DNA from 2 places in the Variovorax sp. 54 genome. Region 1 is predicted to be linked to the other one. Evidence: predicted binding sites of a transcription regulator. Region 1 holds the regulator's gene; the other holds the start of a gene.
The links. Region 1 encodes sigma-54, which starts transcription at its own class of promoters, with help from an activator protein. Its sites were predicted from a motif close to TGGCANGNAANCTGCTTT; they were not measured.
Positions count from the first base shown of each region.

Region 2: a site for sigma-54 is predicted at 2,465-2,482, ahead of CLU95_RS05200 (nitrate regulatory protein). Genes of this name have one in related genera too.

Region 1 covers NZ_PEFF01000001.1:3,747,975-3,752,453, reverse strand. The annotation lists gene CLU95_RS17415 (LysE family translocator) at 1-245, shown strand, start outside; gene CLU95_RS17410 (phospholipase D family protein) at 250-1,866, opposite strand; gene rpoN (RNA polymerase factor sigma-54) at 1,877-3,469, opposite strand; gene lptB (LPS export ABC transporter ATP-binding protein) at 3,487-4,281, opposite strand; gene lptA (lipopolysaccharide transport periplasmic protein LptA) at 4,278-4,479, opposite strand, start outside.
Region 2 covers NZ_PEFF01000001.1:1,168,678-1,173,156, reverse strand. The annotation lists gene CLU95_RS05205 (CmpA/NrtA family ABC transporter substrate-binding protein) at 1-852, opposite strand, end outside; gene CLU95_RS05200 (nitrate regulatory protein) at 1,171-2,433, opposite strand; gene tsaD (tRNA (adenosine(37)-N6)-threonylcarbamoyltransferase complex transferase subunit TsaD) at 2,534-3,595, shown strand; gene CLU95_RS05190 (alpha/beta hydrolase) at 3,531-4,298, opposite strand.

The DNA of each region.
Region 1 (4,479 bases):
TGGTGTACGCGAGCATCTTCGCGGCCTTTTTGCCGCGCGAGGTGCCATTGGTGCTGGCGCTCGCGGTGCCGGCCGTGATCTTCTGCATCGAGACGGGCTGGTACGCGATCGTTGCGCTGGCGCTGTCCTCGGCCGCGCCGCGTGCGGCCTACCTGCGCTACAAGACCTGGATCGACCGCGCCGCCGGCGGCGTGATGGGCCTGCTGGGCCTGCGGCTCGTGTGGTCGGCGGTGCGCGGCACCTAAGGAGCTACAGCAGGCTCTCCGGCGTGAGTGGCGACAGCAGCTCGAGCATGGTGCGGTCCCAGAAACCCGAGTCGGGTTCTTCGTGCAGCACGGTGGTCTTGCCGCCTTCCTCGCTGACCCACTCGATGCGCCGCGAGCCGCTCGCGCCCGCATCGCTGCCTTCGGCAAAACGCAGCCGGTAGGCGCCCTGCTGCTTGAGCACGTCGAGCAGCTTCAAGGTCTGCTGCGCCATCTCGGGACTGCGGATGAACAGGCCGATCTCGGTGTTGTGGACCTCGGAACGCGGATCGAAATTCATCGAGCCGACGAACAGGATGCGCTGGTCGATCACCGCCGACTTGGCGTGCAGCCGGCCCACCGACGTGCCGAACAAACCCAGCCGCACGCTGCGCCGCGTGCGCGCGGAACTCAGCTCGTACAGGTCGGCGCCCAGCGCGAGCATGTCGGCGCGGTAGCGGCGGTAGGCGGTGTGGACCAGCGGTTCGTCGGTGGCAGCAAGCGAGTTGGTGACCACGCTGATCTTCACGTTGCGCCCGCGGATCTCGCGCATCACCTCCAGCCCCGACGCACCGGGGATCAGGTAGGGCGAGACCAGCGTCACCTCGCTGCGCGCGCGGCGCATCTGCTCGACCACGTTGTAGCGCACGCTGTCCACGTCGAGCAGCGGCACGCCGCCATACGACGCGGTCTTGCCGATCACGCGGTCGGGCGAATCGGCGTAGGCCTCGGCGGTGGTCCAGATCAGGCCGAGCTTGCCGGCGTCGAGGTCGTCGGCCACGGGGCTGTAGCCGAGCAGGTCGTTGGGCGCGGGCTTGGGCGGCGGCGGCGTGGTGTCGGGGCCGGTGGCGACGTCGAAGCGGCGCTGCAGTTCTTCGCGCGGCAGGTCGGAGCGCACGACCGAGCCGATCGGGCGCACGTGCGGGCTGTTCCAGTACTGGTCGAACAGCACGCCCAGGCGCGGGATCAGCGCGCCCGTGACGAAGGTGTCGAGGTCGATGAAGTTCTGGCCCGAGGTGCGCCTGAAGTACTGGTTGCCGATGTTGCGCCCGCCCGCCACCGCCATCGCGCCGTCGGCGATGAAGAGCTTGTTGTGCATGCGGCGGTTGACGCGGCTGAAGTCGAACAGCGACGCGGTGAAGCGCTTGAGCAGGCTGCCGCGCCCGGCCGGGAACGGGTTGAACAGGCGCAGCTCCACGTTCGGCGTGGCGGCCAGACCGAGCAGCAGCTCGTCTTCGCCGGACGTGTACAGGTCGTCCATCAACAGGCGCACGCGCACGCCGCGCTGGGCGGCATCGCGCAGGGTGCGCAGCAGGTAGCGGCCGGTCTCGTCGTTCTCGATCTGGTAGTACTGCACGTCGAGCGTGCGCTGCGCGCGGCGCGCGAGCTGCAGCCGCGTGTCGAAGGCGAAGTCGCCGCCGGGCATGAGGCGAAAGCCGCTGAGGTCAGGGTCGGGCTGCGAGGCCAGCGCGATCTTGCCGAGCGCGGTGTCGGCCGAGACGGCGATGGCCTTGGTGGGTGCGCGCGGTGCTTCGTCGGGCAGCGTGGCGCAGCCGGTGAACAGCAACGCGGTTGCGATGACGAAAACCCAATGCCCACAGCGCGACAGCAGGCGATGGGTCATCGTGAGCTTTCTACAGGGCCTTGCGCAGGTTGGCGGGCGCGATGCGCAGCGCTTCGCGGTACTTGGCCACGGTGCGGCGCGCGCACTCGATGCCCTGCTCCTTCAGCATCTCGGAAATCTGGCTGTCGGACAGCGGCTTCTTGATGCTCTCGGAGCTCACGAACTGCTTGATCAGCGCGCGCACTGCCGTGCTCGACGCGTTGCCGCCGGTCTCGGTGCCCAGCGCCGAACCGAAGAAGTACTTGAGCTCGACCGTGCCGAAGGGCGTCGACATGTACTTGGCCGTGGTCACGCGCGAGATCGTCGATTCGTGCAGGCCCAGTTCGTCGGCGATCTCGCGCAGCACCAGCGGGCGCATCGCCAGCTCGCCGTGCACGAAGTAGCTCTTCTGCCGCTCGACGATCGCGTTGCTCACGCGCAGGATGGTGTCGAAGCGCTGCTGGATGTTCTTGATGAACCAGCGCGCCTCCTGCAGCCGCTGCGACAGCGCCTGGCTGCCCTCGCCCTTGTGCGACTTGAGCGCGCCGGCGTAGATGTCGTGCACGCGCAGGCGCGGCATCACCTCGGGGTTCAGCATGACGCGGAACTTGATGTTGGTGCCGCGGCCCGTCTTGGTGACGATCACGTCGGGCACGACGATGTTGCGCTCGACGTCGACAAAACGGCGGCCCGGCTTGGGCTCCAGGCGCGCAATGATCTGCAGCGCCGAGCGCACCAGCTCTTCGTTGGTGCGCGTGAGCGTGGCCAGGCGCTTGAAGTCGCGCCGCGCGAGCAGCTCCATCGGCTGCTTGCAGATCGCGATGGCGGTCTTGCGCACGAGCGCTTCGGCCTCGGTCTCGTCTTCGTTCGCGAGCGCCTTCAGCTGGATGCTCAGGCATTCGCCGAGGTCGCGCGCGCCCACACCGGCCGGCTCCAGGCTCTGCAGCAGGCCGAGCGCCACCTGGAAGTGGTGCACCAGGTCGTCGAACTGGTCGTTGTCATCGCCCGCCAGGCCCGAGGCCAATGCAGGCAGCGAGTCTTCGAGGTAGCCGTCGTCGTTGAGCGATTCGATCAAAAAGCGCAGCGCGGCGCAGTCGTTTTCGTTGAGCCGCAGGGTCAGCGCCTGGCGGTGCAGGAACGATTGCAGCGACTCCTGGCTGCGCGCGAGTTCGGTGGCGTCGGCACGCTCGTCGTCGCCCAGGTTGTTCTGGCGTGCGGGTGCGTCGCTGCCCCACTCGCTGTCGTCGGGCGCCATCTCGACGGTGCCGTCGCCCTCCCAGTCGGGCTCGCGCTCGGTGATCTCGGCGGCGGGGCCGTCGGAGTCGGGCGTGGACGTGGTCTCGCTCGAAGTGGTCGTCGCGCTGGGGGTCGGCGCCGGGGCGAAATCGCCCTCGCCGGTGTCACCACCGTCGTCGCGTGGCACGGGCGTGTCGACAGCATCGAGCCCGAACTCCTCGCGCGCGGCTTCTTCCGCGGTGCGTTCGAGGAACGGGTTCTCGTCCAGCATCTGCTCCACCTCCTGGCTCAGTTCGAGCGTGGAGAGTTGGAGCAGGCGAATGGACTGCTGCAGCTGTGGCGTGAGCGCCAGATGCTGCGAGACGCGAAGGGACAGCCCTTGCTTCATGAGGACGCGCCCCTCCCTTACATGCGGAAGTGCTCGCCCAGGTACACCCTGCGTACCTCGGCGTTGTCGACGATCTCCGAGGGTGTGCCTTGTGCCAGCACGTGCCCGTCGCTGATGATGAACGCGTGATCGCAGATGCCCAGCGTTTCACGCACGTTGTGGTCGGTGATGAGCACGCCGATGCCGCGCTCCTTCAGGAAACTGATGATCCGCTGGATCTCGATCACCGCGATCGGGTCGATGCCGGCAAAGGGCTCGTCCAGCAGGATGAAGCGCGGCTGGGTGGCCAGCGCGCGCGCAATCTCGACGCGGCGGCGCTCGCCGCCCGACAGCGCGAGCGCGGGCGAATCGCGCAGGTGGTCGACGCGCAGGTCGGCCAGCAGATCCGTCAGTCGCTCGTCGATGTGCTGCTTGGACAGCGCCACCAGACGGCCGTTGGCGTCGGGCTCGCGCTGCAGCTCGAGCACGGCACGCACGTTTTCCTCGACCGTGAGCTTGCGGAAGATCGAGGCTTCCTGCGGCAGGTAGCTCAGGCCCATGCGCGCGCGGCGGTGAATGGGCATGTGGGCGATGGGCTCGCCGTCGATGGTGATCTCGCCGGCATCGGCGCGCACCAGCCCGACGATCATGTAGAACGAGGTGGTCTTGCCCGCGCCGTTGGGGCCGAGCAGTCCGACGACCTCGCCCTTCTGCACATCGAGCGAGACGTCTTTGACGACCGTGCGGCTGCCGTAGCTCTTCTTGAGGCCGCGCGCCACGAGGCGGCTGCCCGGGACGCCGTCGGCGGGCGGGGTTCCTGCGGTTTCGATCACTTGCGCCCTTCCCCTTCTGTGCTGCCGCCCAGCGTGGTGCTCGGGCGCAGCCCGGCGCCGGGCGCGGGGGTGGGCGCCGGGGCCGCGGGCTTCTTGCCGCCCGCTGCCGGTGCGGCACCGCCTGCCGCCGGGGCCGGCGTGGCCTTCGGCGTAAGGATGGCCTTGACGCGACCGCCGCCGCCCGCCGAGACGCCGGCG
Region 2 (4,479 bases), 2.6 Mb from region 1:
CTTGTTCTTGTTCTGCAGGCCGGTGTCGATCCACTTGCTGGCCTCGAGGATCGCGGCGGTCACGGCGCGTGCGGTGTTCGGGTACTTCTTGGTGAACTCCGCGGTGCAGCCGAGCACCTTCTCGGGGTGGTCCTTCCAGATGTCCTGCGTGGTGATGGCCGTGATGCCGATGCCGTCCATGATGGCGCGCTGGCCCCAGGGCTCGCCCACGCAGTAGCCGTCCATGTTGCCCACGCGCATGTTGGCCACCATCTGCGGGGGCGGCACGGTGATGTTCTTCACGTCCTTGAACGGATCGATGCCGGCCGAGGCGAGCCAGTAGTACAGCCACATGGCGTGCGTGCCGGTGGGGAAGGTCTGGGCGAAGGTGTATTCGCGCTTCTCGGTGGCGATGAGTTTGGCGAGCGAGGCGGCATCGACCGCACCCTTGTCGGCCAGCTTCTTCGACAGCGTGATGGCCTGGCCGTTGTTGTTCAGGGTCATGAGCACGGCCATGTCCTTCTTGGGGCCGCTCAGGCCCAGGTGCATGCCGTAGACGAGGCCGTAGAGCACGTGCGCCATGTCGAGGTCGCCGTTGGAGAGCTTGTCGCGCACGCCGGCCCAGCTGGCTTCCTTGCTGGGCACGATCTTCACGCCGTACTTCTTGTCGATGCCCAGCACCGAGGCCATCACCACGCTGGCGCAGTCGGTCAGCGGGATGAAGCCGATCTTCACTTCTTCCTTTTCCGGCTTGTCCGATCCCTGGGCCCAGACAGCGGCGCGCAATGCGGGGTCGATGCCCACGGCGCCGAGGGCGGCGGCTTGCAGCACGCGGCGCCGGCTCAGTTTGGTTTTCAGCAGCAGATCGGACATGGGCGGGGCTCCAGAAGTGAAAGACAAAAACGAAAAGGCGTCCGCACCGCGCAGGGGCTGCTCGTGAACGAGCCCGTGCGGGATGGGGACGCCTTTGTCCGGTTCGGTGGGCCGCACCCGCCGTTGGGTGCAACCTGCCTTGAGACCTTGCGGTCCGTGAGAAGGTCTACGCAAGCGACGTGCCAGCCTGACCTGGCAGTGTTTTGCTATGGAAAGGGGAGCTGATGCCGCCCGTGGGGCAAGGAGAAGGTCCGATCCGGCCCGGAAACTTCGGCGACGCACAACTGTTGTGCGCTGCACCAATCCAAGCGGCCCGGGTCAGCGCCGCGGTGCAGGTTCGAGCGGCAGGTAGTCGGCCATGGCCAGCATCGACTCGGCCACGTCGACGAGGCGGCGCTTCTGGTTCATGGCGGTCTGGCGCAGCATCTTGTGCGCCTCGGCCTCGCTCAGGCGCCGGTGCGCCATCAGCAGGCCCTTGGCGCGCTCGACGATCTTGCGTTCGTTGAGCGAGGCACGCACGGTGTCGAGTTCGTCGCTCATGGCCTGCAGGCGCTGCGACTGCTCCTGGACCATGTCGAGCACCGAGCGTTCGAGGTGGCGCCCGAGCTGCGCGGGCGTGGCGTCCTGTGCTTGAGCATCGTCGAAGAACAGCGCGCCGCCGGCCTGCGGGGCCAGCGTGCCGAGCAGCTGCCGGTAGGCGGCCAGCTCGCTGCGCGCCTGCGCGGTCTTGTGGTCGCACAGCGCGCGCAGGTCGGCCGAGAGGCGGTTCTCGACCGTCTGCATGGCGTCGATGCGCCGGGTGCAGCAGTCGAACCAGGCCTGGCTCAGCAGCGCGTCGGCCGGCACCGACGTGGCGCCCTTGCGGCGCAGGCGTTCGAGTTCGGCCAGCACGGCGTCGGACTGGCTGTCGTGCCAGAGGGTGCGCACCGCGTCGCCCGAGAAATCGGTGAACACCTGGAAGCAGCGCTCCTGCGACTCGATGAGGTGCCGCCACTGCTGGCGCTGCGCCTCGTCGCCGCGGCCCAGCGCGAGCGCTGCGGCGCCGAAGGCACGCTCCTGGCCCGCGAACTCCTTGCCCTGCATGAAGTTGAACATCGCCACCAGCAGGCGCGAGATCTCGGGGTCGGTGGCGCCGTCGGCCGCCTCGAACACCACGGCCAGCAGGCCGGCCACCAGCTTGGCGAAGGCGGCCACGGCCTGTGCCGGCTGGAGCTCGAGCGCGTCGATGCGCTGGCGCAGCGCGGGCAGGGCGTCCAGGCCGGGCAGCACCCAGGCGATGCGGCTGAACAGGCGCGCACCGTGGCCGGCACCCACCACGCGGTGGTGCTCGGCCTCGAGCCGGTCGAAGCCGGCGCGCACCTGCTGCTCGAGCGCAAGGCATTCGGCGATCTGCGGACCGCGCTGGTCGGCGAAGCGCCCGCCGTGCGAGGCCAGGAACACGTTCGACATGCCGCGCTCGCGCTGCAGCGCATGCACGAGCCGCCCGATCGCACCGACCAGTTCGCTGGTGCGCGCGAGCTGGTCCAGCGCGTCGATCTCGCATCGGCGCGCGGCGATCAGGAAGCTCAGGCCGGAAGTCATTCGTGGGGGAGTGGGTGGAGCGCACGTCACTCGTGCAACTTCCGTGCCTCGCTTGCCCCTTCGCGGGCGCCGCCGACGGGCGGCCCCTACACTCGGCGCCATGCTCTTGTTGGGAATCGAATCATCCTGCGACGAGACCGGCGTGGCGCTGGTCGAGTCGCACGGCGACGCGCTGCCGCTGCTGCGTTCGCACGCGCTGCACAGCCAGATCGCCATGCACCAGGCCTACGGCGGCGTGGTGCCCGAGCTGGCCAGCCGCGACCACATCCGCCGCGTGCTGCCGCTCACCGAAGCCGTCATGGCCGAGGCCGGGCGCTCGCTCGCCGAGATCGACGTGGTGGCCTATACGCGTGGCCCGGGCCTGGCCGGCGCGCTGCTCGTGGGCGCGGGCGTGGCCTGCGCGCTCGGCGTGGCGCTGGGCAAGCCGGTGCTGGGCGTGCATCACCTCGAAGGGCACCTGCTGTCGCCGTTCCTGAGCGCCGACCCGCCCGAATTTCCGTTCGTGGCGCTGCTGGTGTCGGGCGGCCACACGCAGCTGATGCGGGTCGACGGCGTGGGCCGCTACGAACTGCTCGGCGAAACCATCGACGACGCGGCCGGCGAGGCCTTCGACAAGAGCGCCAAGCTCATGGGCCTGCCGTACCCCGGCGGCCCCTGGCTCGCGAAGCTGGCCGAAGAGGGCGATGCCGCGGCCTTCAAGCTGCCGCGCCCGCTGCTGCACAGCGGCGATCTCGACTTTTCGTTTGCCGGCCTGAAGACGGCCGTGCTCACGCAGGCCAAGAAGCTCGGCGACCAGCTCGACGTGCGCAAGGCCGACCTGGCCGCGTCCACGCAGGCGGCCATCGTCGAGGTGCTGTTGAAGAAGTCGCTCGCGGCGCTCGACCAGACCGGCCTGAAGAGGCTGGTGGTGGCGGGCGGCGTGGGGGCCAACAAGAACCTGCGCGAGCAGCTGAACGCGGCGTGTGCGAAGCGCAAGGTGCGCGTGCACTACCCCGAGCTGCACCTGTGCACCGACAACGGCGCCATGATCGCCATGGCCGCGGCGATGCGGTTGCAGTCGGGCCTGTCGCAGGCCTCCGAGCGTTATGCCTTCGACGTCAAGCCGCGATGGCCGATGGCATCGCTGATGACGCCCGAGGCGCCACAGCCGGAAACCGCATAGCCGGCGCGCGTGCGCCGCGCACCAGCGCGGGCAGCGAGGGCAGCGGCAGCACGTCGAGCACATTGCGCCAGAGCTGGCGCCATTCGGGCCAGTCGTGGCCGCCTTCGGTGGTGAATACGCGCCCCGGCGGCAGGGCGTCGGCCAGCAGCTTGTGGTTGCTGGCAAAGCGGTCGGCCAGGCCGAAACCCAGGTACAGCGGCGGCAGGTCCTTGGAGGGCCTTGGCGCCAGGTACTGCTGGAAGAAGGGCCAGAGCTTGCGATCAGGCTCCTCGTCGGGCTGCGGCCCGGTGGGGGCCTGCCAGGTGCGCAGGCCACCGGCCTTCTTGATCTCCGCGCCGAGCACGCGGCGCCCGAGGTAGGGCGCCAGCGCCACGATGCCGTCCACAGAGCCCGGCCGCGCCAGCTCATGGATCAGCGCACCGAAACCGCCGATGGAAATGCCGACCAGCCAGATCGAGGTGTAGCCCTTGGCCCGCTGGGGCTCGATGACGTCGGCGTGCAGCCGCTCGCTCAGGGTCTGGTCGTAGTAGTAGGAGACGTCCGCATCGACCAGCAGTGCGTCGGCTGCGAGGTGCCGCTCGCGCACGGCACTGATGAAACCCTCGCGCTCGAACTCTTCGGGTTTGAGGTAAGCCCCTGGCAGGAAGATCAGGAGCGTGTCGGACCGTTGGTTGTCATTGGCTGACTGCAGGTGCGTTTTCATGGTGCCTTGAGGCACACCCGCTGTCCGCACCGCCCGGGAACTCGATGCGTTTACGAGATGCCCACGAAGAAGAAAGTACTAATAAATCGTCACATCATGTGACGTTATCCAGCAGTATTGTGAATACGACGCTTGTTTAAAGTCAAAACAAGCTGTCACTAACATTTTCTTCGTGGGGGCA